2 linked regions of the Flocculibacter collagenilyticus genome follow. The protein of the gene in region 2 interacts with the protein of the main gene of each other region in a pairwise test. Links are inferred from orthologs where the notes say so. Each region holds a gene or a part of one and is shown on either strand. Other genes may lie near its edges. The genes, in order: HUU81_RS14270 and HUU81_RS00305.

Evidence for each region.
Region 1: the proteins of HUU81_RS00305 (region 2) and HUU81_RS14270 interact in binary tests that used the Escherichia coli proteins (3 or more experiments, as listed by UniProt). The link is inferred for Flocculibacter collagenilyticus from one-to-one orthologs.

The regions. Positions count from the first base shown.
Region 1 is NZ_CP059888.1:3,212,944-3,228,100, reverse strand. Bases 12,231-15,157 are described here. They hold HUU81_RS14270 (MOSC domain-containing protein), read right to left. Parts: upstream 14,212-15,157; coding sequence 13,249-14,211; downstream 12,231-13,248. Other genes in these bases: mutS (DNA mismatch repair protein MutS), read right to left, coding at 14,869-15,157; HUU81_RS14265 (nicotinate-nicotinamide nucleotide adenylyltransferase), read right to left, coding at 14,243-14,869; HUU81_RS14275 (cytidine deaminase), read left to right, coding at 12,820-13,227; HUU81_RS14280 (crotonase/enoyl-CoA hydratase family protein), read right to left, coding at 12,231-12,606. Outside these bases: HUU81_RS14335 (hypothetical protein), read left to right, coding at 1-352; HUU81_RS14330 (type 1 glutamine amidotransferase), read left to right, coding at 450-1,166; nitric oxide reductase transcriptional regulator NorR, read right to left, coding at 1,199-2,878; hmpA (NO-inducible flavohemoprotein), read left to right, coding at 3,056-4,255; HUU81_RS14315 (PEP-CTERM sorting domain-containing protein), read right to left, coding at 4,267-4,920; HUU81_RS14310 (hypothetical protein), read left to right, coding at 5,113-5,529; HUU81_RS14305 (hypothetical protein), read left to right, coding at 5,882-6,865; deoA (thymidine phosphorylase), read left to right, coding at 7,069-8,376; HUU81_RS14295 (NAD-dependent malic enzyme), read left to right, coding at 8,700-10,394; HUU81_RS14290 (TIGR00341 family protein), read left to right, coding at 10,401-11,384; HUU81_RS14285 (DUF6122 family protein), read left to right, coding at 11,403-11,753; more of HUU81_RS14280, read right to left, coding at 11,806-12,230.
Region 2 is NZ_CP059888.1:64,856-80,041, reverse strand. The notes cover bases 7,221-10,176. They hold HUU81_RS00305 (assimilatory sulfite reductase (NADPH) flavoprotein subunit), read right to left. Parts: upstream 9,630-10,176; coding sequence 7,812-9,629; downstream 7,221-7,811. Other genes in these bases: HUU81_RS00300 (hypothetical protein), read left to right, coding at 9,930-10,176; cysI (assimilatory sulfite reductase (NADPH) hemoprotein subunit), read right to left, coding at 7,221-7,812. Also shown: HUU81_RS00335 (tRNA(Met) cytidine acetyltransferase TmcA), read right to left, coding at 9-2,318; HUU81_RS00330 (DUF3010 family protein), read left to right, coding at 2,436-2,885; HUU81_RS00325 (porin family protein), read right to left, coding at 2,988-3,557; siroheme synthase CysG, read right to left, coding at 3,797-5,221; HUU81_RS00315 (phosphoadenylyl-sulfate reductase), read right to left, coding at 5,286-6,080; more of cysI, read right to left, coding at 6,052-7,220; more of HUU81_RS00300, read left to right, coding at 10,177-10,598; HUU81_RS00295 (S9 family peptidase), read left to right, coding at 10,738-12,864; HUU81_RS00290 (GNAT family N-acetyltransferase), read right to left, coding at 12,964-13,566; HUU81_RS00285 (GIY-YIG nuclease family protein), read right to left, coding at 13,664-13,960; HUU81_RS00280 (glucose 1-dehydrogenase), read right to left, coding at 13,972-14,772; HUU81_RS00275 (DUF192 domain-containing protein), read left to right, coding at 14,934-15,186. UniProt on the Escherichia coli protein: Component of the sulfite reductase complex that catalyzes the 6-electron reduction of sulfite to sulfide. This is one of several activities required for the biosynthesis of L-cysteine from sulfate.

The sequences.
Region 1 (15,157 bases), 3.1 Mb from region 2 along the record:
AAAGAAAGGCTACTTGAATGACATTATGTTAGACAAGCGTGTGTACCGTAAATTGCCTGTAAAAGTATTCGTGCCTTTAACTGCAACGTTATTACATCACTTAGACCAAGCGTGTGATATGACAGACAGTAATGAAAAAAACATTGCGTGTTTTAGCCAGTTTATTCAGGTGAGTGTTGATGGTGAGCTTCAATCTTTAACTTGGCACCCTGAAACTAATACCAAATATGCCACTAAAGGGTTGAGTGCTTATATTGATTTGCCTTCGTTAGCGCGGGGTGAGCATCAGTTAATGTTTCGTGTGCCTTATCTTGACCAGCCTCTTACCGCGCCATTTTGGTTCTATCCTTAAGCGAGTATTTACTCGCTTTTTACTGCTCTTTGCATTTATCTCAGAAAATATGTCTACACTATTTCTACCGTTTAGAATTTATCAAGTTAGGCATTAAATGCAGTCTTTACATGTTCATGTTATTCAGCCAGTAAAAAAGAGTGGGTTAGGTCACATAGAAAGCTGGTTAGCACAACAACAAGCAACAGTCAGTGTTACTCGACTTTATAACGGTGAAGCTCCACCTAAACACGCCAACTTTGATTGGTTAATTCTGTTAGGTGGACCTATGAATGTGTATCAAGAAGAGGAATATCCTTGGTTAATATCGGTTAAGCAATTAATTAAACACTCAATCGAGCAGGATAAAATAATTTTTGGTATTTGCTTAGGGGCGCAACTTGCTGCTGTTGTACTTGGGGCTAACGTTACCGAAAACCCTCATGAAGAAGTGGGTTGGTTTGATATAAACTTTAATGAGAGTGCGCAACAACATCCGTTATTCTCACATTTTGGCAAAAAGATAAATGTGCTGCAGTGGCACGGTGATACATTTGCCACTCCAGAAAATGCCATGCACGTTGCTTCATCTGCCGCGTGTTTGAATCAGGGGTTTGTATTCCCTCAACAAGGCAAGCCACAAATTGTAGGGCTGCAATGCCACATGGAATGGACGCCTGATATTATTGACAGTTTGCTGGAAAATTTACCGAGAAATCCCAACTTACCGTTTGTACAAACTGAACAGCAAATGAAACATGGCGATTTTATTACGGCAAAACAAGCACTGTGCAAGTTGCTTGAAAAGCTCTACCAATCTACTTTAAAAGTGTAAGTCCATGCAGCCACAACTTTATATTGCCTATTTCAATCGGTCTTAATAGCTTTTACCTGTTTTTCTATATAAATCCCTAACCTTTTAGCCAGCCTTGTAAGGTTTGCACGGTCGGTGGATAGGCGTTTAGCGGTGACGCTCCAGTTACCTTTTTCGTCATTGAGAATATGGCTGATGAGTTCGCGTTGGTAGTTATCGACTTCCGTTCTTAAGTTTATTTGCTTCGTTCGAGTGGAAAGCAGTGTAGTTTGTAACGGGGTAGTTTGTTGCGTTGTTAACGAATCTTCAGGTAGCTTGGTTGAAGCCGCTGTAGGTGTTAGCTTATCGCAATCAGCAAGGGTAATGCGCACGGGATTAATGCTATGTGGGCGTTGCACTTTAGTGGGTTGCATCGTGCTGTTTGCACCTGCTTTTAACGCCGCTCGATTAATAAAATGCTCTAATTCACGCACATTACCCGGCCAGTCATATTGGGTTAAGTAAGGTAATACATCAGGTGCTAGGGTAAGTTGCGAAAAGCCAAGCTTGCGTTTGATTTTTTCTACAAAAAAACCACAAAGTAGCTCTATATCTCCATGTCGCTCTCGTAATGGTGGAACAGTTATCGGGTAAACATGTAATCGATGAAATAAATCTGCTCTAAAACGGCCAGCTTCTACTTCCTGTTCAAGTTGTCGGTTAGTTGCTGCAATAATGCGCACGTCAACATGGGTTGTTTTATCTTGTCCAACTGCTTGAATTTCATTGCTTTGAATCGCACGCAGCAATTTACTTTGTGCTGTTAACGGTAATTCGCCTACTTCATCTAAAAATAAAGTACTGCCATCGGCAATGACAAACTTACCTAAGCGGGTTGAATCGGCACCAGTAAAGGCACCTTTAACGTGTCCAAATAACTCACTTTCAATTAAGTTATCGGGTAATGCGGCGCAGTTTACGTAAACCATGGGAGTTAGACGTCTTGCTGAATGCTGGTGAATAGCATGAGCAATAAGCTCTTTGCCAGCGCCACTTTCACCTTCAATGAGTACGTTAAAATGTGAGGCCCCCACCAGTGCAATTTCTTGCTTTAATTTTTGCATTGCACTGCTATGGCCAATTAACTCATTCTGCTCAACAACCGCATTGGGCTGACTAAGGGCAGACACCACTTGCTGCGAATGTTGTATATTATTTTCTAATAACTCAAGGGTCATTGCGGTGTGTAAGCTAACCGACGCCATTGCAGCAATCACTTCCAGTGTTCGCTCGGGGATCTCGTCAAATGTGCCGGGCGATAAACTATCTAACGTTAATATGCCTAGCAATTGATGATCAAAGTACAGCGGTAGTCCCATACATGCGTGTACGGGTAAGGCTTCTTCGCTATTAATTAACATGCCATCATAGGGATCCGGTAATGTGCTATCGCTAGTAAAGCGAACGGCGTTGGACGACTGACAAATTTCGGTAAAACGAGGGTGTTCTGCAATAGCAAATCGCCGCCCCAATGTATCTTTGCTCAATCCTTGGCACGCTAGTGGAATAAGGTGATCATCTTTAAATGATAATAATGCAACTGCGTCACAGTTAATGGTTTGGCGTATGGTAGATAATAGACGATCAAAGCGATCGTTTTTGGTTAGGCTTTGAGCCAGCTTTAAAGACAGTTCAATGAGGGTAGTCGCAGTGATCGCATTCATAGTTAAAGTGGTGTTGTGTAAAAGTATCATTGTAGTCAATATGACTTGATTTTGCTATGTGTCGAAATGACTCCTTAATTATGAAAGTGGATTTGGTTTAAGTGTAACTGATTGATAATTATAAGTTTAAATTAATTTTCATTGTTGGTCATAGTTTTGCAATGCAGTAGACAACTTAATCGCGAACAACTATCTACTGGAGTCAATATGTTAACTACTCACGACATAAAAATTGTAAAAAGCACTGTGCCATTACTGGAAGCGGGCGGTGTAGCAATTACGCGTCACTTTTATCAACGCTTGTTTAAACATCACCCAGAATTAAAAAACATTTTTAATATGAGTAATCAGCATACTGATAGCCAGCGAATTGCGCTATTTGAAGCCATATTAGCGTATGCAAAAAATATCGATAACTTGGCCGTGTTAAAACATGCCGTTGAACGAATCGCACAAAAACACACAAGCTTTCATATTCAACCGTTTCATTATCAGTATGTAGGTGATCATTTAATTGAAACATTACGCGAGTTATTGCCTGAGCAATTCACGCCTGAAGTTGAAGCCGCATGGACAAAAGCCTATAGCGCGTTAGCACAAATTTTGATTGGCAGAGAAGAAGAGCTATATACAACTAAGGAAGAGAGTGAGGGAGGCTGGCGTGGCAAACGAGCCTTTAGCTTGGTTGAAAAGAGAGTGGAATCTGAGTTAGTCACCAGTTTTATATTTGAGCCGCTAGATAGACAGCCCGTCATGGATTATCACGTAGGTCAATACATTGGTATTGAGCTAACAACGGAGCAGTTTGAAAATACTGAAATTCGTCAATACTCGTTATCTCAAAAGCCAAATGGTACTAGTTATCGCATTTCAGTCAAACGAGAGCCAAGTACTATTGATGGTAACGCAGCAGGAATGGTATCGAACTATTTGCACGATTACTTAGCCGTGGGCGATATGGTCGACTTGCATGCTCCTGCAGGTGATTTTTATTTTGTTGATCGACAAGCCCCCGTTGTATTGATCTCAGCTGGCGTAGGTATAACGCCAATGCAAGCAATGTTGGAAGCCCTAGCCGAGAAGCAGTATAACCAAGCTGTGCATTTTGTTCATGCTTGTGAAAGGGCTAACCAACATTCATTTGCTGATCGTACACAGTCATTATGCGAGGCGCACAAGTGGCAACACCATGTATGGTATCGGACTGAAAAATTGGCTACACCATTATCATCAACTCACCATGGCTTGATTAACTTTAGTCAGATTGAATTACCGATTGATAACGGAGACTTTTATGTTTGCGGCCCGGTGGCATTTATGCAATATACTAAAAATGCATTGCTTGCATTAGGCGTGGCAAACGAGCGTATTCATTATGAAGTATTTGGCCCGCATGCAACGCTTTGATGTGTTTACTATCAGGGCTTGGTGCGAGTAATTATCAGGCCTAATAATCCAAATATTATCAATGCCCACGTTGCTGGCTCAGGAATCGGGTTACCAGCTTTTATGCTTGCACCGACGGTATCTTGATAGGCACCTTTGATAAATGAAAGTGTGCCTACATCATTTTGATCTTTATAGCTCCAGCTTACTTCTATGTAACCATATTTTCCAGAACGCGTTAAAAATCCAAGGTATTTTGAACTGAATGACTGCCTGAAATGCGGCGTTGTTTTATTAAATATCATTGCGTAGTTGTAAGCATTACGTCCGCCAGAGAAAAAGTGAGTGGCGTCAATGGTGTCGTTATAATTAAGTACGTTAAGTGAGTTGTCAGATCCTGGGATGATCCAAAACTCTCCTTGTGTAAGTTGCACATCGAGTGCAATTTTGCTGCATCCTGGGTCGAGTATTAAACTTTCACCATCAATCACAGCGCCAATATGGCCTGGATGGCAATTAGCGCCAATATGAGTTGTATTACCTTCTTCGCCAAGGGTAATACTACGGTTAATATCAAAATGAATTAGCCCAGCATATGCTAAATTTACATTGCCTGTTAGTAGGATAATTAAGCTGACTATAAGTTTGGGTATACTGCTTAGTTGGGATGTTATTTTCTTATTCATAAGTTCACCTTCCTTCTTATTATCGGTATTGTTAATGTGTCCATAAAATAGGGATTTAATAATGGCGATAAGCATAATTAGTACCATTAATTTAACATGATGATTTTTATTGTTATTTTTTTAATATTAAATATATGATTAACATTATGTAAAAAATGTAGACGGTTTTAATAAATTTAACGGAGAAGCTTAATGAAGTTATTGATGTTGTTTGGCTCTATTTTGGTTTCAGCGTGCGCATCAACTACAAGTTCAACGGTAGCGCAGTCTGAATATATTCCACCTGCTAAAAGGCAGTTAGTCGATCCTGACTTTAAAAATGGTAAATTGTATATGAAGCGTGAAGATTGGTTTCATAATTTTAAGGTTGGTGCAATTCCTGACTTTTGTTCAAACCCAAATGCGGGGTTTTTAGCGAGTTATCAGGGAATCCCGAGTGATTGCGAAAAAACAGTTGAGCAATATATGGATTATTGCGTAGACAAGGTAATTAATAAAAAGCTACCGCAAGTATTTACCAGTGTGCCGCAAGCTACCATTGCTGGTGAAAATGTTGGTTTATGCACTTTTTCTGCTTATCGCGCATCGTTAAAAAAAGCGAACAGCTAGCAACTCAAACAAGTAAGAGCTACTTTCACTCATGCGGTAAAGTAGCGCCTTCTAACACCGAATATTTATTTAGTGTAAAATTTTTGTATCGATTGTCAGTTTTTTTTACTTACCCCAATGTTACTTCAAATATATTCTTTTATATCAAATGTATAGGTGATGGCTTATTACTTGCTTTATATCAAGTTGAAAAGATTAGAAATATAAAGCTCGCGCTTATTTTTAACTAAATGGTAGCGAGCATTTGCTAGTGGCGTTGTAGGGCGCTGATGTGCAGAGCGCTAGCAGTAAGTGAAATGTAACTAGCACAAATACTAACTGTTGTACTTGATTGATGAGAAGGACGTCGATTATGAAAATACTAATACGTGTATTGGGTGTTGCTGTTGCGCTGTTAGGCACACTCCAAACTTTTGCCACAGAAATATATTTTACTGGAACACAATCTCCCGCGATTTGGAAGGGGGACGCCGATGGGGCGATGCCTATGAGCATGCTGTATTTAGGCAGCGACGCTTCAAGTGGACCAAGCGGACCAATTGGTATTGCCGAAGCAAATGGTGAGTTATTTTGGGGAACAGGTAATAACGAGGAAGTACGGAAAGGCAAAGCTGATGGCTCTGGTACGCCTGTAGTGTTGGCAAATAGTGGACCTACGCCGCCAAATTCACCATTTGATGTAGATGAACGTCATGATGTGGCAATTGATATTGCCAATAACCGTTATTTTTTTACCGATGCCGAAGATGGCATATACATGGCCGCGATGGATGGTTCTGGCGTGCCAATGTTGGTTACTAATGATGTGTTTTCTAAAATTACCTCTATCACTTACGACAGCGCCAGCGACTTTATTTATTACAGTGATATTGGCGGCGAAGTAAATAGAGTTAAGCCTGATGGTTCTGCAAAAGAAACGCTACACTCTGGCTTAAACGGCATTCGTGATATCACTATCGACTTTAGCAATGGTGCCATTTATTTTGTAAACAACGATATTGTTGGCCGATTAAATTTAGATGGCACTGGCGTGAGCACGACTCTTTATGACCCTTTTAACTTTGTAAGAAGCATTGATATCGATGTAACGACCAACGAGTTATTTTGGATTACATTTGACGGTCCGGGTTCGACAACAAACGATAGCGTGCAAAAAGCCAGCGCAGATGGGTTAGGTACAATTAATACGCTTTATAGCGGAAGTTTTGGCGGCTTAAGAGGTATTGCGGTACAGCGACCAGCTGTTGTCGTTTCAGAGCCGAGCATCATCATGTTGATGATATTAAGCATACTAGGATTACTTAATAGACGCAGTTATAAACAGAGAATCTTGTAGCTGGAAAGTTTAAGCAAGGTCTGAGTGTATTTTGCATAGAGCACGACATTTATGTTGATGCTCTTGTTTCATTTTGTTGGGGCTAACTTTTGTACAATTGTGGTGCGACCAGCAACGAAATTTATCGCAAAATTGCAGATAGCACTTGAGAATTAATCCTATTTATCGTCAAATACTCCAATTAACAAGAAAGAGAAATCACAGTGTTAATACCTCAAGAAATTATTCGTACAATTAGAGACAAAAAACCGCTATTAGAGGCGGATATTCAAGCTTTTGTTGGTGGTATTACCGACAACTCCGTAAGCGATGCGCAAATCGCAGCATTCACAATGGCGACCTTTTTAAACGGTATGAGCGATGATGAAATCGTATACCTAACTAATGCCATGAAAAATTCAGGTAAAGTATTAAGTTGGCCAGAGTTAGACGGCTACGTGGTAGATAAGCATTCTACTGGTGGCGTTGGTGACTTAGTAAGCTTAGTGCTTGGTCCATTGGTCGCTGCGGCAGACGTTTATGTGCCTATGATTGCAGGAAAAGGGTTAGGTCACACAGGTGGCACTATCGACAAACTGCATTCAATTCCAGGATACAATACATACCCTGACGAAGCTGAATTTAGAAAAGTAGTTAAAGATTTAGGTATTGCGATCATCGGTCAAACTAGCGAGTTCGCTCCTGCTGACCGTCGTGTTTACAGCGTTCGTGATATTAGTGCAACGGTAGAATCCATTCCTTTGGTTACTGCTTCAATTCTTTCTAAGAAGTTAGCAGAAGGATTAGACGGCTTAGTCATGGATGTAAAAGTGGGCAGTGGTGCAATCATGCCGACTTTTGATCAATCTAAGGCGTTAGCGCAATCAATTGCTAGAGTGGCGAACTTAGCGGGCGTTAATACGCGCGTATTACTTACTGATATGAGTCAGCCATTGTCTAACAGTGCGGGTAACGCGCTAGAAATGATTGAAACGATTAAAATATTAACGGGTAAATCGACAGATACTCGTTTAATTGAGCTTATTTTACAACAAGCCGCTAGTATGATTTCAATTGCTAAAGATATGTCTTTAGATGATGCTTATACCTTATCTACAGAGTTATTAAGTTCAGGCAAAGCTGCCGAGAAGTTCGCAAAAATGGTAGCGAGCATGGGTGGCCCAGCTGACTTATTAGAGCATTACACTAGCATCTTTGCACCGGCACCTATTATTAAGCCAGTACTGGCAACGCACACAGGTATTGTACAAGCAATTGATGCGCGTGAAGTAGGCATGTCTGTGGTTGCATTAGGTGGTGGTCGTCGTCACCCTGAAGATGCACTAGATTACCGTGTTGGTATTACTGAAATGTTACCAGTTGGCACAAAAGTAGAAGCAGGCCAACCAATCGCGATGGTGCACGCTAACAGTGAAGAAAGCTTAATTGTTGCGTCGCAGCGCTTAGTTGGCTCTTACCAAGTGGGTGATAGTGCACTGGCGGAGATCCCGTTAATTCTAGAAAGCTTCTAAGCAAACCGTTACTTTTTGCATATATTAATGCATGCCTAATAGCCGCTTTTATTCAAAGCGGCTATTAATTTCTTAAGTACATTCAATTCATTTATTCTTATAAAATTAGGGATCTAAGATCCAAGAAAAATACCGAATTTTTGAGATTTCACCCTTATTCCACTAGATTAATAGATTAGGGTTTGTTGATCTTTTGAGATTGAACAACATTTAACATCAAAAAATCAACACGCCTTATTACATAAATAAAAATTCAGTGCTTAATTAGGTGCTCATGCACACGTTAAAGTACATGAAAAAACTGCAGGTAGGACACTAAAATAATGACATCGAACAAATCACGTAGCCCGTTATACATTCCATACGCTGGCCCATCGCTACTAGAAACGCCATTATTAAATAAAGGGTGTGCATTTACCGCTGAAGAACGTGCAGCATTTAACCTTACCGGCTTATTACCACCGCGCTATGAAACTATTGAAGAGCAAGTTGAGCGCGCCTATATGCAGTACTCAAGCTTTCAGCATCCAATCAATAAGCACATTTACTTGCGCTCAATTCAAGATACCAATGAAACACTGTATTACCGATTGGTTAAGCAGCACATTGAAGAAATGATGCCTATTATATACACGCCAACCGTTGGTGATGCCTGCGAACAGTTCTCAGATATTTACCGCAGTTCTCGCGGGCTATTTATTTCTTATGAAGACCGTCACAATATTGATGATTTACTGCGTAATGCAACCAAACAAAAAGTAAAAATTATTGTGGTGACAGACGGAGAGCGCATTTTAGGTTTAGGTGACCAAGGTATAGGCGGAATGGGTATTCCAATTGGTAAGCTAGCGTTATATACCGTGTGTGGTGGTATTAGCCCAGCTTACACCATGCCTATTATGCTTGATGTAGGAACTAACAATGAGAAGTTATTAAACGACCCTATGTATATGGGATCTCGCCATAAGCGAATTGGACAAGCGGAGTATGACGAGTTTGTAGACTTATTTATGCATGCAGTGAAACGTCGCTGGCCTGATGCAATGGTGCAATTTGAAGATTTCGCACAGCCCAATGCAATGCCGATTCTAGAGCGTTACCGTGAGAAAGTCTGTTGTTTTAATGATGACATTCAAGGTACTGCTGCGGTCACCGTCGGTACGCTATTAGCTGCATGTAAAACAAAACAAGAAGTGTTATCACAACAGCGAGTTGTTTTTGTAGGTGCGGGTTCAGCAGGCTGTGGTATTGCCGAACAAGTCATTAGTCAAATGGTGGCAGAGGGCATTTCTGAAGAGCAAGCGCGTAGCCAAATTTATATGGTTGACCGTTATGGTTTGGTGACTGAAGGCATGGAAGGGTTAATGGACTTCCAGCAAAAGCTAGCTCAGCCTCAATCTGCGCTTAGTGAATGGACTTATAGTGGTGAATACGCCAGTTTATTAGATGTTATCCATTCAATTAACCCTACGGTATTAATAGGGGTGTCTGGTCAAGCAGGCTTATTTACAGAGCAGGTGATTACCAGCATGTATAAAGGGTGCGCGCGCCCAATAGTGTTCCCACTGAGTAACCCAATTAGACAAGTTGAAGCGCTACCTGAAAACGTTATTAAATGGACCGAAGGACAAGCCATTGTTGCAACTGGTAGTCCATTTAGCCCTGTTGAATATAATGGCTCTGTATTTCCAATCACACAATGTAATAACAGCTATATATTCCCTGGTATTGGTTTAGGGGTACTTGCCGTGAAAGCGAGTTTAATTTCAGATGCAATGCTATTAGCAACCAGTGACGCACTTGCTGAAGAGTCGCCACTTGCCGCAACTGGGCAAGGTGAGTTACTGCCTCCACTGACTGATATTGCGAAATTAAGTAAGAAAATTGCATTTAGAGTTGCCAAGGTTGCGCAGCAGCAAGGGCTAGCCTTAGAGATTTCTGATGAAGTGTTACATCAGCGTATTGAAAAAATATTCTGGCAACCAGAATATCGCGAATACCGTAGAGTAAGTATTTAAAGCTCAATGAAGTATATTGAAGTACTGCTGCGTAAATCTGATGTTGCTGAGTTAATTACTACTGCTCAGCAGCATGATTTAACAGATATCCGTTTACTCATAGTGTCAGATAGTGAGTTAGAGCAGCAATTGCAAATGGCTCGGTTATTAGTTGCTGATGATAAGCTTCAACCTGTTATAGATACGCTTCAGCCTATTATTAAGCAAGAATATGGCACACGATTAACGGTATTGCCTGTTGAGGTCGCATTACCCACTGCGTCAGCTAAGGACAGAGCGGTTGAAGACTCTGCGATGTCTGCACGCGAAGCGCTGTTTGATAGTGTAGAAAAAAGTACAAGATTAGATATTAACTTCTTAACCTTAGTGATTCTGTCAACCATAGTGGCAGCAATAGGTTTAATAGAAAGCAATGTTGCAGTTGTGATTGGTGCCATGGTAATAGCGCCATTTTTAGGGCCTAATTTGGCGTTCGGACTGGGTACGGCATTAGCCGATTTAGTGTTGATGAGAAAAGCTATCATCACCTTATTTGTTGGAATGTTACTTGTTGTAATTATGTCGATTGGGGTCGGGGTGTTTGCAAACATCGACCTGTCTAGTCCTGAACTAATTGCTCGTACTCAAGTTGGTATGGACTCTGTGGTGCTTGCGCTTGCTTCTGGTGCTGCGGCGGCGCTGTCTTTAACCACAGGCTTATCAAGTGTTTTGGTTGGAGTGATGGTGGCTGTAGCGTTATTACCACCGGCAGCAACAATTGGCATCATGCTTGGTCAGTCTCAGTTCGATTTAGCACTTGGTGCAGCACTCTTATTAGCAATTAATATTGTGTGCGTAAACTTATCCTGCAAACTGGTGTTTTTTGCTAAGGGCATCAGGCCTGTTGGTTGGCGCAAAAAGGCGGAATCAAATAAAGGCATGTTCAAGTACATTGTCATTTGGTTGATGACTTTAATGATTTTAGTGATATTTATCACGAAGCCTTTTTAAATATTCTAACTGTTATCTTTGTGGGAGGCATTTATCCATTTAGTTTTGCATTTTGTGGTGCCGTTGCTAGTTGCACTTATTATCTTTAGAAAGCAATGGCGTTATGCGTTTATCATTATGATCTTAACCATGGTGGTAGATGTAGATCATTTACTTGCAACACCTATTTATGATCCGCTGCGTTGTAGTATTGGCTTTCATCCATTGCATCAATGGCCATTTATTCTACTTTACGCAGTCATGAGCATAGCGCCGCGCTTTATTCCAAAATTTAATCTTATTCGTTTGATGGGGACGGGTTTAATCATTCACATGATCTTAGACTCGATTGATTGCCAAATGACAAACGGAATTTGGTACATGACGTAACCCTTAAGCTATGTCGCTACCTTGAGGGTTACCACAATGCTCACCAGAAAGATCACCACCGTTGACGTTCACTGTACTGAAGATCGGGCTTTTTAGTTTGCTTTGAAACGGCTTGGCGTTGATTTTTGCCCATCAATACTTTGATTTGATAAAGCGTTTCTTTTGATAAAAAGTGCTTATCAGGCTTTGACCACGTTGAATGATAAAGCTTTTTAATTGCCGCGATGGCATCGGGTGAGCGGCTGCTAATTTGTGCGATTAACTGCTCGGCATCTTGGAGTGGATTATCACTTACCTGACTGATTAACTGCATTTCAAGCGCTTGTGCTGCGGTGACCTCTTGGCCGGTCATAGCCAACTTCATTGCCTGATCTTTAGTTAATAATTCCCGTAATACTAAGTTTCCACCCATATCAGGAATAAGTCCCCAGCGCGTTTCTAAAATGGCAAGTTGTGCGTTTGGTGTCGCTATTCTGAAATCTGCACCTAACGCAATTTGCAAAGCGCCTCCCCAACATCGTCCTTGTATTAATGCGATGACTGGTACAGGAATGTCACGCCAACCTACACATACACGTTGCGCTAAATTGGCTTGCCAAGGTAACCATTTATAAAGCAGTTTAATGGCATTTTTTGCACTGCCCATAATAGACTTAACATCTATTCCTGTTGAGAAATCCTCTCCTTCAGCGCATAAAATAACCGCTCGTAAGCTGCGGTCTGTTTTTAATTGCTTAATGGTGCGGTCAATTTCAGTAAACATTGCCATGTCTAACGCATTTTTTGCTTCTGGCCTTGTTAAGGTTACCGTCGCAACGCCTTGGTTGATGTTAAGTTTGACTCTCGTATTCATGCTTTTAACCGTTTGTTTTTATTGAACCAAGCTTCTAACGATGCTGAAGTTTTGTCAATTATCTTATTGTACCTAGCGAAAAGATGGCTCGTACAGTGAGCGTTAAAAGGCTAATGCTGTGGAAGTTGGCAGGATTATTTTTTTCAATAAGAGTTGCGCGGCAAGCTAAGTATCTATAGTATTCTTCGTCCATAGAACTATAAAAAATATAGTATGAAAAACAGTACAACGCAGTTACTTGATGCTGCACAAAAAATCCAACAAAACGCCTACGCACCCTATTCAAAATTTAAAGTAGGGGCTGCCATTTTAGCCAATGACAACCAAGTCTATACAGGCTGTAATATTGAAAATGCATCTTATCCCTTAGGTCAATGCGCTGAAGCTGGTGCAATTGCTGCCATGATTGCCGCAGGTACTACACATATTGATGAAGTGTTGGTTATTAGCCCGAACGATGATATTTGTCCGCCTTGTGGTGGTTGTCGCCAGAAGCTTCGCGAATTTGGTGACAGTAATACCATTATTCATATGGCAACGGCAAAAGGCGAAATTCAATCCATTAATTTGGCTGAATTACTGCCTTTGGCATTTGAAAAAAGTAACTTGTTAGACGAATAAGCAGACGATAACAGCGCTTAATTATGTTGTCTGGGTAATATTATTTTGGCTGGATAATATAACGGTATCGCCTATTCGAATGCGGTTATTTTGTCGCTTGCTTGTGTCATTTAAATGGGTAGTTAAAATGGCGTTTTGACCAAAAAAAGCGCCTTTTTTGTCAATATGATCCATCGCCAATAGTGTTTTTAATGGCTGTTGCGGTGCAGGTGAGATACCTGTTAGTTGATCTATTGAAGTTACTTTACAGCGTTCGCAAGGTTTGCATAAATCAAAGTGTAATAGCTCTGTGTTATCGCTAACGCGGTTAATACGCATATTGGTATGGCTATGCTCACAAAAGGCGAATTGGCTGTCTAAGACAATGTTGCTGCGAAAGCGTGACATCGGCACCGGGCTTTCATTGCGACTAATTAACTGTTGATTAAGTGAGATTAGCGATGCAGTATTTGTTATTAAAAATGGATAGCCATCAGCAAAGTAGGTTGTTGCCTGTTTTCCTTTTAAATGCTTTTCACTAACCGCACGATTAAAGTTAGGCGCCATTCTTACAAGGCTAAGTGATTGATTGCGCCACTTACCAATGACGTTTGTTAGCCATTCAGAACTATGTCGTTCTTCAATAGCTTCGCAATCACTTTTCCACACCTTAACGGAGCGTTTGGTTACGCTATTGCTTTTAAGCTTGAGCGGAATTGCTAAAGGCGCGATCCCTTCGGCGCTGAGTATTAAGTGCTCTTCAGTAATGTCGGTGCTAATTCTTGCCAAATTAGGTAAATGGCGCTGAGTAGCAAACATGCCATCTTCATTTACAATCATCCAGTGACGATCCCAGCGTAACCCTTGTGGTGTTACTTCTACGCTTGGCAACGAAATACCCTGTAGTGATTTAACAGGATAGATATTCAGTTGGCTGACAGTCGCGCGCAGTTCAGAAGGCACGGTGTTATGAATTACTGTGGTAGGCGTTGGGCTAGCTTGCATATTCTGTCCTTATCTCTGCTAGCCTGAATAGCTAGTCTTTTTTAATTTGCGAATAAACGTTGTGCGTTATTAAATATTCCGCAACGCTGGGTGTTAGGTACTGTTGTAACTTGACCAACAGCGCTTCCCTATCATTATCTAGGCTATTTTCTAGTGCTTCGCGTGCGTAAGTGGAGCGTATATCTTGTTGTTGTGGTACTGCGACAAGTTGCCAACGCTGCTTGATTTCTTGCGCTTTATAAAATTTATCCCAATTAGCTAAATTGTCTGGGCCAATAATAAAGTGCATCTCGTATTGTTGATGATCATTCAATGCTTGATAGCGCTGCTCTAAAAAAGTGAGCACGTCATAAGTATAGATCGCTGCACCTTGCTCTTTTTCAATAAGGTGTTCAACAAAGCAAGGGGTTACTTTTGTAGGTGTTAATGCCGAAGGGGCTTGAGTAATATCTTCAATAAATAACTGTAATAACTCGCAGCGCGTTTGATAGTCAGCCATTTTTTTACCAAAAGCATGTTGATAACTTGGTATCAACAAAATTTCATCAAAGCGTATTGCATGTTGCTGTAATTGTGTAATGACGTCGGCATGTCCACGTGTTGGCGGATTAAATGCCGAGCCAAATACGGCAATTTTTTTGATAGCGGACTTGGTCATTATGCTAATGCCTTTAACTTGTATATTAACGCTAAGGCATCCCGTGGCGTTAAGCTGTCGGGATCAATACGCTCTAGTTCATCAGCCAGTGGGTTTTCAGGCTCAATTAAATTAAGCTGCTGTGTAGCAAAAGCAGTGGTACTGGCTGGATGCTCTGTGTTTTGAGGCTCTGTTGTAGCCGCTTGCCCTTGTTGTTCCAGTAGCGATAATTTATTTTTTGCTTTTTTGATCACGTTTTTAGGAACGCCAGCCAATTGCGCTACTTGCAAGCCAAAGCTTTTGCTAGCC
Region 2 (15,186 bases):
TTGCGTTATTAAACCACTTCATCGTTAGAGAGCAGCTTGCTAACCACCGTGCGCATTTGCTGCTCTAGCTGCTTTTTGCCACTCAAACCTAGGTGTGTGCAACATTCAGCTAAGGCTTTATTTTGTAATACTCGCATGATCAGTAAATGGCTGTCATTCACTTGGTTGTTCAATTGGTCATTCGAATAATAAGTGCTTAATACACCACTCACTAGCTGCTTTATTACGTAGTGCTTTAACACAACCTCAACACTGAAATAATCTTTATTAAAATGAGCATAGGCGTGTAACGTGGTAATTTCGTACTCATCTAACGAATTGTGTATTCGTGGCGTTATTCGACTAGGCGCTGTAGTAGCTTGCGAGGTGGTTACATTTAACCTGTCGGCCTTTTTAGCAAAAGCGGCACTGAACAACTCGCACACTAGCGCAGCGTCCAAGTCAGCAAATACGGTACTTAACTGGATGGGAAAACTCGCGCAAAATCGTTGATATGCAATTGCCGCAATGGTATTACCTTCATCGTCCAGCGGTAGCAATAACGCAATACTGTGTTCGCCACTGGCTGCATCGCGTTTATAACCACAACGAATCGGCAAATAGCCTGCTTTATACCAAAAGCGGAGTAGCGATGTCGATGCACCAAAACTGGTTGATAATAAATGGAACTGGGCGTTGATGTAATATTGCTTCAAATAATTAAGAAAGTCAGAGCCTATTCCACACTCTTGTACATTAGGCTCAACGGCAATACGCACAACCCGCGCTATCTTTAGGCTGGCAGATTGGGGAATGCCACAGTGATTAATTAATGTTTGCGCCATTAAATGCCCTTGTGGCCTGCGCACACCTTGGCTAATTTCTTCAGTTAACTGTGTAGGTAACTCTCCTTCCTTAGATACTAACGTAACCGCAACAACCTGCTGTGAAACTGTTGCAATATGTACGTCTAAATTTGGTGCATCAAGTAAATATTTTAAATCTTGCGGTGTCGTTTGATAATGCGCTAATACCAGTAGTTCAAATACTTGCTGCAATAACTCATCGTCATTGCTTAGGGTTGTTGCAGTTATTAAGTCAAACTTTATCGCATCTGGCTCTACATTCGTCTGACTCAGCGCATGTGTATGTTTGCGCGGTGCGAGTAACAAGAGTTGATTAGTCCAACGCTCTAACGGGCAGCCTTGCCGCCAGCGAATTGGTGCACTCATTGTGACTTGTCGCCAATCTGGTGTTAACTTATTCAACACTTGTTTGAATCTAACATCAAAGCCTCTACCCGTCCCTTCATAGCCATGAATCGTGGTGGAAAACACAAGACGAGAGTGTCCTGATAACATAGCCGTCAAAATAGGCGTTGGAATGGCAGCAGCTTCATCCACAAGTACTAATTGGTAATGATTAAGTTGCTGCTCTATTTGATCGGGTGGAATAAAGGTAAGAGTTCTCTGTTCACCACCTTCTGTAAGCAGCGTGATAGAGGCAGCACCGCTCCACGGCGCGTTTAGCAAATACTGGCTTGCTTGCTCAAATAACGGTTTTACCGCAGAAATAGAAGGTGCCACTACCGCAATATGTGACAATTTAGACAGTAATAATTCAGCCGCGGTAATACCTAGTACACTGCTTTTACCTCGACCTCGGTCAGCTTTAATCACTAACGGTCTATTACGGTGTCCCGTGACCACCTGCTTAATCGCAGTATATGCGTCTAATTGATCTGCCGTTTTAAATCGCTCATCGACAAGCTCAGTGGTGGTGTTGATGTGCGATGCTGCGAGTAAATAACTGTCACTAAATAAACGAGCCTTTGCGTGAGATTGACTTGATGTTTTAACTGCATCAGTTTCAGTACAATCACTAGAGACATCGATAAAACGCTGTTTAAAATGCTGCGTTATTTCATCAATTTTATATGGATACACACACAGTGCATTGTTTTGATGATCGATATGTTGCAACCACGTGTCATTGTCAGGACTCAGTATAATGAAAAGGCCACCAGCACGAACACAGCCAGATATGATGCCTAGCGCATTTGGACTTAAACCATCAAATCCATTGTAAATGACTACATCATACTCAGTGCCTAATAACTGCTTAGCTTTTTTAATCGGAAATTTCTGCACAGTGCACGAGCAGGTAAAGTTAACGTCGTCCTTATCGGCCAGCAGTGCAACATCAATGTTAGGCAAATGTTGATGAAACAACTCGGTCAATTTTACGTTGATTAACGCCACCTCTCCTTTAAGCCACATAATGCCCCTGTAGCCATATTGATTTAGCTTATCTAAGTAAGACGTTACAATTGTATTCACAGCACCCCATTAATTTAACGATGTGGTAGTCTCAAGCAAAAATAGTACATCACTGAAATTACTTATTTATCTAATAACACGTATAATAACAAACAACATAAAAAGTGAGGAAAGATTATGAAAGTTTGTGGTGTTGATATCAAAGGTAGCGAAGCAATTATCGCTGTTATTTCTTATGATCGAGGGCTAATTGATATTGACGAAGTAAGATTACGCAAACTCACTCTTCATTACGATAAAGACGCTGAAAAACTGCAAGCGTTTCAAAACACATTCAAAAAGTTTTTAGACGACTATAAAATTGAACGTGTTGTAATACGTGAACGTCCACAAAAGGGTAAATTCGCAGGGGGCGCAATCGGTTTTAAAATAGAAGCAGCATTGCAGTTAATTACAGATGTTCAAGTTGAGTTTATTAGCCCAACCCAATCAAAAGAGTTAATCAAGAAAAATCCAATCGTAGTAGACATTAGAGATACTGGCTTAAAACAGTTTCAAGAGTTGGCATTTAGCACTGCCTATTCGTATGTAATGAAAACTAAATATATCTCTGACGAAGATATTTAAAATACTTTTTCTATAAACTTTTATCTCTCTTAATAAGCATGCTCATTAAGAGAGATATAAGCTCAACTTCTAATTCAACTACTAGATAGTCACTTGAATAAACTAGAAATGGTAGTTAAAACCCAAACTGATACTTTTCCAATTTTCACTATTGCTAATGTGATCCGCATCAGGCAGAAATTGGAATTCACTGTATAAACTAATGTTCGCATTTAGCTTATATTCGAGGCCTGCTCCGAAACTATAGCCATTCTCTGTATCCGTTTGCACATAAGGTTCAACCAGCGTCACATTATTTTCGTCAACCAAAATGATTGCATAGCCTGCTGCACGAACCTCACTAGTCGTCCAGCCTACAAGCCCATATATGTCTACTGACGAGCTAAGTGGATATGATCCTTTTAGGGATAAACTAGCTTGATGCTTAATTTTATGGCTAAAATCACCGCTAAATTGCTCACCAGAAATTCCTTTCAATGCACGCATTTCAAGTGCTAGATGCTCATTGAATTGGTATCCTAATGAAGCGCCAAGTAGCTTATAGTCGTTGGTAGATATTTCCTGCGCACTGTAAGCGCCGCCAACATACCAATCACTACTTTCATTCGCTTGCACAGGAGAAAGTGAACTTCCTAAAATCAAGAAAAAGACACTAGGTAATATTTTACTCATTAAAAGTCCTTGTATTTAATATATAAAAATTAGCCTACAATCAACCATGTCGATAACGATAGTGTCACTTTCTTCGTCACACAAAAAGTAAATCAAATATAAAGATACAGATAGCAACTACGACAAAGCTACAACCTTAATTACGGCTAAGTATCGAACTATATTTGTTAACAGGCTTGTAAGCTTTTGTATGACAAAGAGAAAACCGATTGGTTCACAAATGTGAAATAAAAGTTTCTTTACGCCGTCAGATCTTCAGCCATACCTTGGCCTGTCTGCGCTCCCGCTGCCTCAAACCATTGACAAGTGTTACGTAAACTCACGACTTCACCCACTATCACCAATGCGGGTGAACCGATGTGATTATCTGCCGCCATACTTGGTAATTGCGCTAAAGTCCCTGTTACAACGCGTTGCTGTGAAGTAGAACCTTTTTCAATAATAGCCACCGGTGTATTCGCATCGCGACCATGTGTTAATAATGCATCGGCTATTTCAGGTGACTTCATTACGCCCATATAAATCACTAATGTATGGTTCTCCCGCGCCATTGCTTGCCAATTAACAGGCATGCCATTTGGCTGGCAGTGTCCAGTTACAAACTCAACACTTTGTGCATAATCTCTATGGGTGAGTGGAATGCCTGCATAAGCCGCACAACCTGCCGCTGCAGTAATACCTGGCACAACTTGAAACGGAATATTATGTTGAACTAACTCTTCAATTTCTTCTCCGCCACGACCAAAAATAAATGGATCGCCGCCTTTTAAACGACACACTTTATGGCCCTGCTGTGCCAATTCGACTAGCATCGTATTAATTTGTTCTTGAGGGACGGAATGAAAACCGGCTTTTTTACCAACTGAAATCAGCTCTGCATCACGACGCACTAAGTCTAATACTTTAGGTGAAATGAGTCGGTCGTAAACGACAACGTCTGCTTGTTGCATTAACTGTAAAGCACGAAGCGTTAATAGATCAGGGTTACCAGGTCCCCCGCCCACAATATACACTTCACCTTTATCATCAGATTCTGGCGCATCAAGCATGTTCTTTAGGTCGTGCTGTGCAGCTTCAATTTGGCCTTTGGCGACTTTAGACACCACTTGGCTATTAAACACCCGTTCCCAAAATTGGCGACGCGCTGCAAATCCATTAATTTTATTTTTTACCTGATCACGAAATCCACCCACAAGTGTTGCCAATGCGCCAATGTGCTGAGGAATAAAGGTTTCTAATTTCTCACGTAGACGTCGTGCTAATACTGGCGCCTTTCCTGCGCTAGAAATAGCAATCGTAATTGGATCTCGGTCTACAATAGACGGAAAAATAAACGTTGAACGCTTCGTATCATCCACCACATTCACAAACATGTCGCGTGCATTTGCCGCGTCGTATACTGCTTGATTAACTGCTTCATTATCTGTGGCAGCGATAACCAACACATAGCCAGAAAGGTGTTCTGGCGAGAATACATCGATCACTTTGGTAAGTTGATGCTGCGCTATGAAGTCTGTAGTTTCGTTACAAAACTCAGGAGCTAATAATGTAACTTTAGCGTTTGCATTCACCAACGTGCGTGCTTTTCTTAATGCGACATTACCACCGCCAACAACTAAAATTTTGCGGTTAGAAACCTGAGTAAAAATAGGTAAATATTGCATGGCACGCTCTAACGTTGAATATACGGTTTAGTAAAGAAATAAAGGATAAAAAGAGTGACGGTAATTAAATACCGTCACCGTCAATGTGTAGACCACATTCTCGAGACATCCCATTGAAGCGAGTTTCTTCTTCAGTCATGCCAAGCTCTAATGGACGTGTGGTATGTACGTCACCCACTGAAACATAGCCGGCTTCCCATAGCGGATGGTAAGGTAAATCATTATCTTGTAAGTAGTAATGCACATCTTTGTTAGTCCACTCCAACATTGGATAAACCTTCACCGTGCCCTTGCTAATTTCAACAATATCCTTGTCTTCACGAGTGGATGATTGAGTACGACGTAAGCCTGAAAACCATGTACCAACCTTCAGTTGCTCAATTGCTTTTAACATTGGCTCAACTTTATTAAGCTGATTATAACGCTTTAACCCTACTTCGCCCTGTTCCCACAATTTACCATGCACTGCTTCTTGCCATGCTGGTGTCATATTGCTGCGATAGACATGCAAGTTTAACGACAGTTGCTGCTGAAGTTGATCAATAAACTGATACGTTTCAGGAAATAAATAGCCAGTATCTGTTAACACCACTGGAATATCAGGCTGTTGTTCAGTGAGCAAATGCAGCATTACGGCAGCTTGAATACCAAAACTTGACGACAGCATCGGACTGTCAGGCAAATTCGCTAAACACCACGCCACACGCTGCTGTGGTGTTAATGGCTTAAGCAGCGCATTAATCTCGCGTAATGCTTGTTGTTGCTCACCCTCAGGCAGTGTCAGTATATGCTTATACGACACTGCGCCAGCCTCACTTAGGCTGGCTTGCTTAGGCTTGGCCAACGTTGATACCGTCATGGAAATTTTGCCCCCTAACCGGTCTGTTTTCAGTTGCTGATAGCACGCCAGCGCGCACCACAAAATCACCAAACCCTTCATCAGCGTTACGCTCTTTGGCATAACGCGCTAATAGTGAATCAAGCGATGTTAAAATCGTTTGTTCGTCTACGTTTTCCATATATAACTTGTTAAGGCGTGTTCCTACGCCATCCGCACCTAAGTAATAGTTGTATTTTCCTGGGCCTTTACCAACAAATCCCACTTCTGCAGCAAACGGACGTGCACACCCATTAGGACACCCTGTCATACGCATTACTATTTCTTGATCGCTTAAGCCATACTTCGCCATAATATCGTCTACTTTACTTACTAACGTTGGCATATAGCGTTCGGCTTCTGCCATCGCTAACGCACACGTTGGTAAAGCAACACAGGCCATGGTGTTTTCACGTACTTTCGAAATGCGTGGCATTAAACCATGAGCTTGCGCCAACCCTTCAATCTCTGACTTATGTTCAGTGGGTATATTGGCGATGATTAAGTTTTGATTTGCCGTCATACGCAAATCACCTTGGCCAATAGTTAACATTTTTTCAGCAATTAACCGCAATCCCGTTTTAAATTGATGTGTGTCGGTATCAATAATACGGCCATTTTCAATAAATAACGTTAGATGATGATTGCCATCTACACCTTCAACCCAACCATATCTGTCACCCTGTTGGGTAAACGTAACAGGTTTTGCCGGCTCAAACTTAATACCTGCATATTCTTCAACGGCTGCGCGGAATGCCTCTACGCCCATACGATCAATCGTATACTTTAAACGAGCATTTTTTCGGTCAACACGATTACCTTCGTTACGTTGAACCACTAAAATGCCTTCTGCAATTTTTAATGTGTCTTCAGATTTAATAAAGCCTAAGTCTGACGCTAAACGCGGGTATGTTTCATGATCGCCATGGGTAGATCCCATACCTCCACCAGCTGTAACATTAAAACCAACCAACTGATCATTTTCGATAATGGCAATAAAGCCCATGTCGTTTGTATACACATCTACATCATTGTGCGGTGGTACAGCAACGGCAGTTTTAAATTTACGTGGTAAATAGGTAGGACCGTATATTGGTTCATGGCCTTCTTTAGTATGTTTCTGTACACCACTTTTATATTCTTCACCGTCTAACCAAATATCACAAAATGCGCGTGTTTCTGGTAATAAGTGCTCACTGATTTTTACTGACCACTGATACACTTCTTGATGAATGTGTGAAGCAATCGGATTGGGGTTACACATTACATTACGGTTTACATCGCCGCAGGCCGCAATCGAATCTAGCTCTACGGTATTCAGTGCCTGCATTAACGGTTTCACATTGGGTTTTAAAATGCCGTGATACTGAAACGTTTGGCGCGTAGTTAAACGAATGCTGTTATATTCAGTTAGCTCGTCTGCCACTTTGTCCACTGCTAACCACTGTTCAGGTGTTGCAACGCCACCTGGCACACGTGCGCGCAACATAAAACTATATAATGGCTCTAGCTTTTGCGCTTTGCGTTCTGAGCGTAAATCACGATCGTCTTGTTGATAAAAGCCGTGAAACTTAGTGACTTGCTGATCGTCTTCCGCCATTGAGCCTGTTGTATTGTCAGCCAAACTTTCTTTAATGGTGCCACGTAAAAAGTTACTACGTGTTTTGATACCTTCGTTCGCTGCTAATTTTTGATTTTTGTTATTGTCGCTCATTAATAAACGTCCTTCTGGTAACGCTTTTGTGCACGTAATTCGGTTAAGTAAGCTTCCGCTTGTTCTTGATCTTTAGCGCCGTGCTGTTTAATTATTTCAATTAAAGCATGATGTACATCTTTTGCCATTCTGCTTGCGTCACCACACACATAAATATGGGCGCCTTGCTCTAACCATTCAAATACAGCTTGGCCTTGTGCTATTAATCGATCTTGTACATACACTTTTTCAGCTTGATCGCGACTAAATGCCACATCTAAGCGAGTCAGTAGCCCTTGCTTCTTATAGCCTTGTAATTCTGTTTGATATAAAAAATCTTGAGTAAAATGAGGATTCCCAAAGAATAACCAGTTTTTACCTGCTGCTTCATCTGCATCACGCTGCTGTAAAAATGCTCTAAACGGCGCAATCCCTGTACCCGGCCCAATCATGATGACAGGCGTGTCGCTATTCGCTGGTAATCGGAAATTGTTGTTTGGCTCAACATAAACCTTAACATCACCGCCTTCTTCAAGGCGCTTAGCTAAGAACCCTGAAGCACCACCTTGATGTACATGACCAAAGGCGTCATATTCCACTAGGCCTAATGTTAAGTGTACTTCTTCTTCGGTTTCAGCTTGGCTTGATGCTATTGAATATAAGCGAGGCGTTAATTTACGTAATATTCCAGCAAAATCTGCCGCGCTTACCGTGTCTGGATATTCACGCACAACATCAATTACTTGGCGCGTTGCAATGTAATCACGCAACCCTGCGCCATCGCTAGCAATGTGTGTCAGCGCTTCATGATTAATTAGCTCTGCATATTTTTTCACAAATCCCGGATGCAATAGCGTTAGCTCTAGCGCTTCTTTTAGTGCCACTTTAATAGTAAGCGAATGTTCACCCACATTAACTTCGTCATGTTCGTTAATGCTTAATAGCGCTAATAACTCGGTAACAATAGCGTCATCATTTTCAAAATACACACCCAGTGCATCACCTACTTGGTATTGAATGCCAGAATCGGCAAGATCTATTTCAATATGGCGTACATCTTTGGTTGAATTACGGCCAGTAATTTTCTGGTTTGCGACCAGTGTAGCCGTGAATGGATTTTGTTTCGTAAAGGTTTGCGCTGCCGCTGAAGCAGGTGTAGCCACACCCGGCATAGGAATAACCTGAGAAGTACTTTCATTGGAGCTTTCTTTTACTTCCTCTTCAAAGGTTTTAATCACCGCTTCAGACCATGTTTTAGCGTCGTCTTCATATTCAACATCACAATCTTGACGTGGAATAACGGCTTGAGCGCCTAGCGCCGCTAAACGCTCGTCAAAGTCTTTACCTGTTTGGCAAAACAGTTCATAAGAGCTGTCGCCCAATGCCAGTACTGAATATTTTAACTTATCTAATTTTGGCGCTTTCTTACTTGCTAAGAACTGGTGAAGAATTTCCGCATCATCAGGGGCGTCACCTTCGCCATGTGTGCTTACCAAAATAACTAAATGCGTTTCTTTCTTTAGCTGCTGCGGTTTAAAGTCAGCCATCGACGTTAACTTAACCGCCAAGCCTTGTGAACGGGCACTGTCTGCCAATGCTTGCGCGATCCCTTTAGCATTACCGGTTTGCGAACCATATAAAATGGTTAAAGTATCACCAGCCTGCGGCTGACTGGCTAGCATCGGCATTTGGCCACCAGCAAGCTGTGCATTCGCAGCAAGGTAACCACTCACCCACGCTTGTTGAATGGGATTCAATTCGGCCACTAAACCTTGTAGTTTAGTAATTTGTTCATTAGTAAGCGGGCTTGATTCCGCAGTTAACTGTGCAAGTAACATGAGCTAAAGACTTCTTTCCTATTTTCAGACTGCTGAAAGAATAGCGGTACAACCAGTAAAAAAGAAATATTAGAAAACTCTTTTTTATTACTTATTAGAATAACGAAGCTAATTTGTTGAAATGAGAGGTATCCCTGTAGGAAAAGGTGAATGGGTAACATTCATTCTGCCTAGCACAATTGAAAATGAAAGCTACACTTAATGATGTTTCATCATAATCGTTCATCTATTGATACAAGTAGATATTTTATTAACTTGGGTATTCATTCCAAAGTCACATTCATAAATCTGGAAAAAGCTATGTCACGTGCAATGTGGGTCATCGTTTTAAGCTGTTTGGTATTTAGCAACCAGTCATTTGCTGGAACAATTGACATTGGTGCCGATGCGGGTAAACGTGTCGCCATCGGAGCCACGTATAGTGACGGCTCGCACTTTTTATTAATTGCTAAAGAGCGCAATGGTGGAGTTCGCGTAACTATACCAGATCAAGAAAACGTTACAGACAGTATTGTAATGACAACGTTTCAGGGACGAGTGTTTAGTTTTAAATTAAGCTTATTAGGTATTGGGGCTGGAGGCTTGACGAGCATAGAGCCATTCTCAGTACCCGGCCTTGCCAGTACAGATGACAGTCAGTTTATTATTGCGCAGTTCAACATGAGCGAATACCTTTCAAACGGTATAAACTTTAACATTGGTGACACTTTTTCAGTTAATAATGGCCAAGTATCTGGTACTCCTTTCCTCGACATTTATGACGCATCAGCACTCTCGTTTGATCCTGATGTAACCGCTAGTTCATTACTAGACTCATCCTTTATATCCTCACTGCCTCGTTTTACGGGTGACATTGAAGTGCTAACCAACGCTAGCTTTTTTATACCATCACCTAGTCCGTTGCTTCTCATCCTAGGATTTATCCCGGGAATGATTTACATCACTAAACGCAAATACCGCGCTCCATAATTGTTACAGTCAATATTGTTTCATTCTTCCCTTTAAGAGCAAATCAGTCCTCTATGCTTAGCATAGGCTGATTTTCTTACCATTTCTTTGTACACTGTGTGCGGAAAAAACTAATAAGCACTAATAAAAAGGATGGACAATGAAAAAGCTCACCTCTGCGCTTGCTATTGCACTAGCAGTTGCCAGTTCAACCAGTGTCGTTGCACAGTCTAATAATGATGTACTGTCAGTTGACGATATCCCTAAAATAAAGTCGGTTATTCAACCTAAAGTCAGCCCAAATGGTGCATACGTTGCATTTACTCGCTCTAAGCCTCGTGAGTTATATAAAGACGAGAATGGCAAAAATTACAGCGAGCTCTATATTGTTGACGACAAAGGTAATGAGCGCTCATTTATCACTGGTGATGTAAGTGTTCGTAATTTGCAATGGTCAAATGACGGTAAGCATGTGTACTTTCTAGCGAAATTAAATGGCGAAAAGCACACTGCCCTTTATCACATTCCATTTAATGGCGGTCAAGCACAACAGGTGATGTCGTTAAAAGATACTGGCATTAATAACTACCGCATTAGTCCAAATGGCAAACAAGTGGCGCTATTAGCTAAGCCAGCAAAAGACAAAACCGAAAAAGAACTAAAAAAACTTGGGTTTATGGCCGAGGTTTATGAATATGATTTAAAAAGTCAGCAATTATTTATTGTGGACTTAGCCCAATCTGACAAACCTTTATCGCCAGAAGCTATCAACATTGAGCAATACGTGGGTGCGGTGGAATGGTCTCCAACAGGCGACACATTATTAGTAAAAACCCAGTTAAGCGCATTAATTGATGATCAATATATGCAATCAGCGTGGCATTTATATAATGTAGCCAGCAAAGAAACGGTATTAAGCTTTAAGACTGAAGGCAAGTTAGGTGCAGCCGAGTTTTCTCATGATGGCAAATACATCGCTATGCGTGGCTCTGAAGATAAGCACGATCCTGCTGATGGTCGCTTATTCCTTGCTAATGCACAAACCGGCGAAGTTAAAGAGTGGTTGCCTAACTTTATGGGGCATATTGGCGATTTCGAGTGGGCAAATAAGTCAAACACTCTATATTTTGTTGCTAACGTCAATACACACAGCTCTATTGAAAAAATAAAAGTTGGTAGCAATAAATCTAAGCCCGCAGTCAAAGCAGGCAAAGTGATTGCTTCCAATTTAAGCCTATCAGACTCTGATAAAACATTGTCCTATAAAGGACATAGCGCACAGCATCCAAGCGAGATTTTCTTCCAGCGCGGTAAAAAGTCAATTAAATTAACCGACTCTAACCCTTGGTTGAAAGACAAACGTTTTGCTAAACAAGAAACGCTCACCTTTAAAGCTCGCGACGGTGTAACGATTGATGGTGTTATGGTTTACCCATTAGATTATCAAAAAGGCACCAGCTACCCGCTCATTATGGTTGTTCATGGTGGTCCAGAAAGCCATGTGCCTGACGGCTGGGTGACTGGTTATTCGCGTCCAGGCCAAATGGCTGCAGCACGTGGCTATGCGGTATTCTATCCTAACTATCGTGGTTCTACAGGCAAAGGGGTTGCTTACTCTAAGCTTGGTCAAAATGATTATGCTGGTAAAGAGTTTGACGACTTAGTCGACTTTAAAAAACACCTTGTTGATATGGGCATTGCCGATACAAAACGCGTTGGTATTACTGGCGGATCTTACGGTGGTTACGCTTCTGCATGGGCAGCAACAAAACTCACTGAGCACTTTGCAGCCAGTGTAATGTTTGTTGGTATTTCTAATCAATTATCGAAATTTGGTACTACTGATATTCCTAACGAAATGCATTTAGTACATGCACGTTCATACCCGTGGGATAAATGGCAGTACTACTTAGAGCGCAGTCCTATTTACTGGGCAGGCCAATCTAAAACACCATTATTAATTATGCACGGTAAAGATGATCCGCGCGTACACCCTGCTCAATCTATGGAGCTTTATCGCTACATGAAAGTGCAAGGTAAAGATGTGCGTTTAGTATATTATCCGGGCGAAGGCCACGGTAACCGTAAAGTTGCCGCTCAATATGACTACAGCTTGCGTTTAATGCGTTGGTTCGACAATTACCTGATTGATGGTAATAAAGAAATGCCAACCCATAAGCTAGATCACGCCGAAAAACTAAAAGCCGTTAAGAATGCGGGTAAAGAGAAGGCAGAAGATAAAGCGTGCGAATGTAACGATGAAGACAGCGCAGCAGAAAAAGCGTAACACTTAATCAGCTTGATTATTTGTTAATAGACTGATTGAAAGCCAAGTAGCGAATATTCGTTAACTTGGCTTTTTATTTTAGGACGAGATAAACAACAATTATGGTGCAAGCTTCGCCAAAAGCGACTTACTTACCGAAGGCCATTCTGACTGGATAATAGAGAACACGACTGTATCACGCAATGCGCCGTCTGGTTCGATAGTCGCGTTACGGATCACCCCATCTTGCTTAGCACCTAAACGTGCAATAGCATTACGCGATGCATGATTATGCCAATGGGTGCGAAACTCCACTGCAATTGCATTTAATTGACTAAACGCATGATCAAGTAACAGCCACTTACACTCTGTATTCACCGCCGTTTTTTGGTAGGATTTTGCATACCACGTGTAACCTATCTCAACACGTCGATGCTGGGGAACTGCATTGCAGAAGCGTGTACACCCAATCACTTTCTGCGTTGCATTGTCGATCACCACAAAGGGTAATGACACCCCTTGGCCTGCGTCAGTAAACGCCTTTTCTAAATAAGTATCAATTGACTTCTCTGACGGTACAGCAGTAAACCAAAGTTCCCATAATTTACCGTCTGTTGCAGCTTCAACTAATGCATTTCTATGTTCAAGCTTAAGGGGCTTTAGGGTCACATGTTCACCTTTAAGCTCAATCGTTTTCATCCATTCGCTTGTTGTGTTGCTCATTTACATGTCCTTTTTTGTTAGAAAATATCACTTCGTGACAAACGAAAAATTTCGCAATTAACAGCCCTATTCTTTCTTAAGCGATAAATAAATGCAATCAGGTGAGATCCGCTGACTGTGTGGATAATATTGACCAGGTTTTAGGGTGCTTAATCAAATATTCTTTGCGAGACTTAGTCAAGCGTTTAACCGCAATCTCTGCTTTACAAGCTTGCGACTTACTTCCTACTTCAACACTGAAAACTAGCTGTAGTGGTCCTTTACCTTTTAGATACTTTGCGCCTTTTTTACTGCCACTTTGGTGCTCTGCGAAACGCCTTTTAACGTCAGTAGTAATGCCTGTATATAAGGTATTACTGCGACAACGGATCAGGTATAAATACCACGTATTCATAGCTAGTACCGTTAATTATTCGGAGCGGCTGTACTTCCAGCCAATATGCCACCATCAATATTTAACTCTATCCCTGTTACATACTTAGATTCATCTGACGCCAAATAAAGCGCTGCGTAAGCCACATCATTGGGCTCACCCATTACACCTAATGGAATATCTGAGGCAACCGCTTTTATATTATCATTACGCAAATCGCCGTCACCTAACATAGTATCCCACATGGGAGTGAGAATGGCTCCGGGATGAATTGAGTTACAACGAATTGGATAGCGCTTTTCAGCGCAATATAATGCAACCGATTTAGAGTGATTTCTCACAGCAGCCTTGCTTGATGCATAAGCAGCAGCCGCCGGAATACCAACCAAACCTGAACGAGAAGAAATATTAACAATACTCGCCCCTTGGCTGTGCTGCATAAACTTAATGCCGTACTTACAACCTAATGCCACACCGTCTAAGTTAACCTGATGTACTTTATGCCAACTGGCCAAGTCAATGTGCTCAGGATCATGCATTCCACTGGTTTCCATAAAGCCTGTAATGCCCGCGTTGTTCACCAATATATCAAGCTGACTAAAATGATCGCTGATATAACACATTGCGGTTTTCCAATCACTTTCCTGACCCACATCTAAGCGCATATACTCAGCATTGCTACCCAACGCATCAGCAACTTGCTGGCCTAATTCGTCGTTAATGTCAGATACGATCACTTTCGCACCATGTTGTACGAATAGCTCCGCAATAGCGCGTCCAATGCCCTGCGCTGCACCTGTTACTAGTGCCACTTTTCCTACAAGTCTCGACATATTCGCCTCCATTTCACGTAATTTCTTTCTTATGTGCTGATTTTACTGTAATTTAACGTATAAGTTAAAAATTCTATCTTTTACAGCTAGTTGCTTTACAGAATAACACCAACCCAGCTCTTAAATTGAAAACACAACTAAGTGCATTACAAAGTATAAAGATGAAAACAAAGTTTACTACCCTCATTGCGCTCACCAGCCTCCTATTATCTATTTTAAGCTGGTCTTTAATAACAACCGCAAAATCTGCCCCACAATTTAAGGTTGTAGAATTACGTGTTGGTGAGCAAGTCGTCACGGCAAAAGTTGCTAATAATCAAGCCACACGTGCGCACGGGCTGATGTATGCTAAATCAGCCAATCCCGGTATGTTACTTGTTTATGATCAGCCCAAAGAAATGCACCTGTGGATGC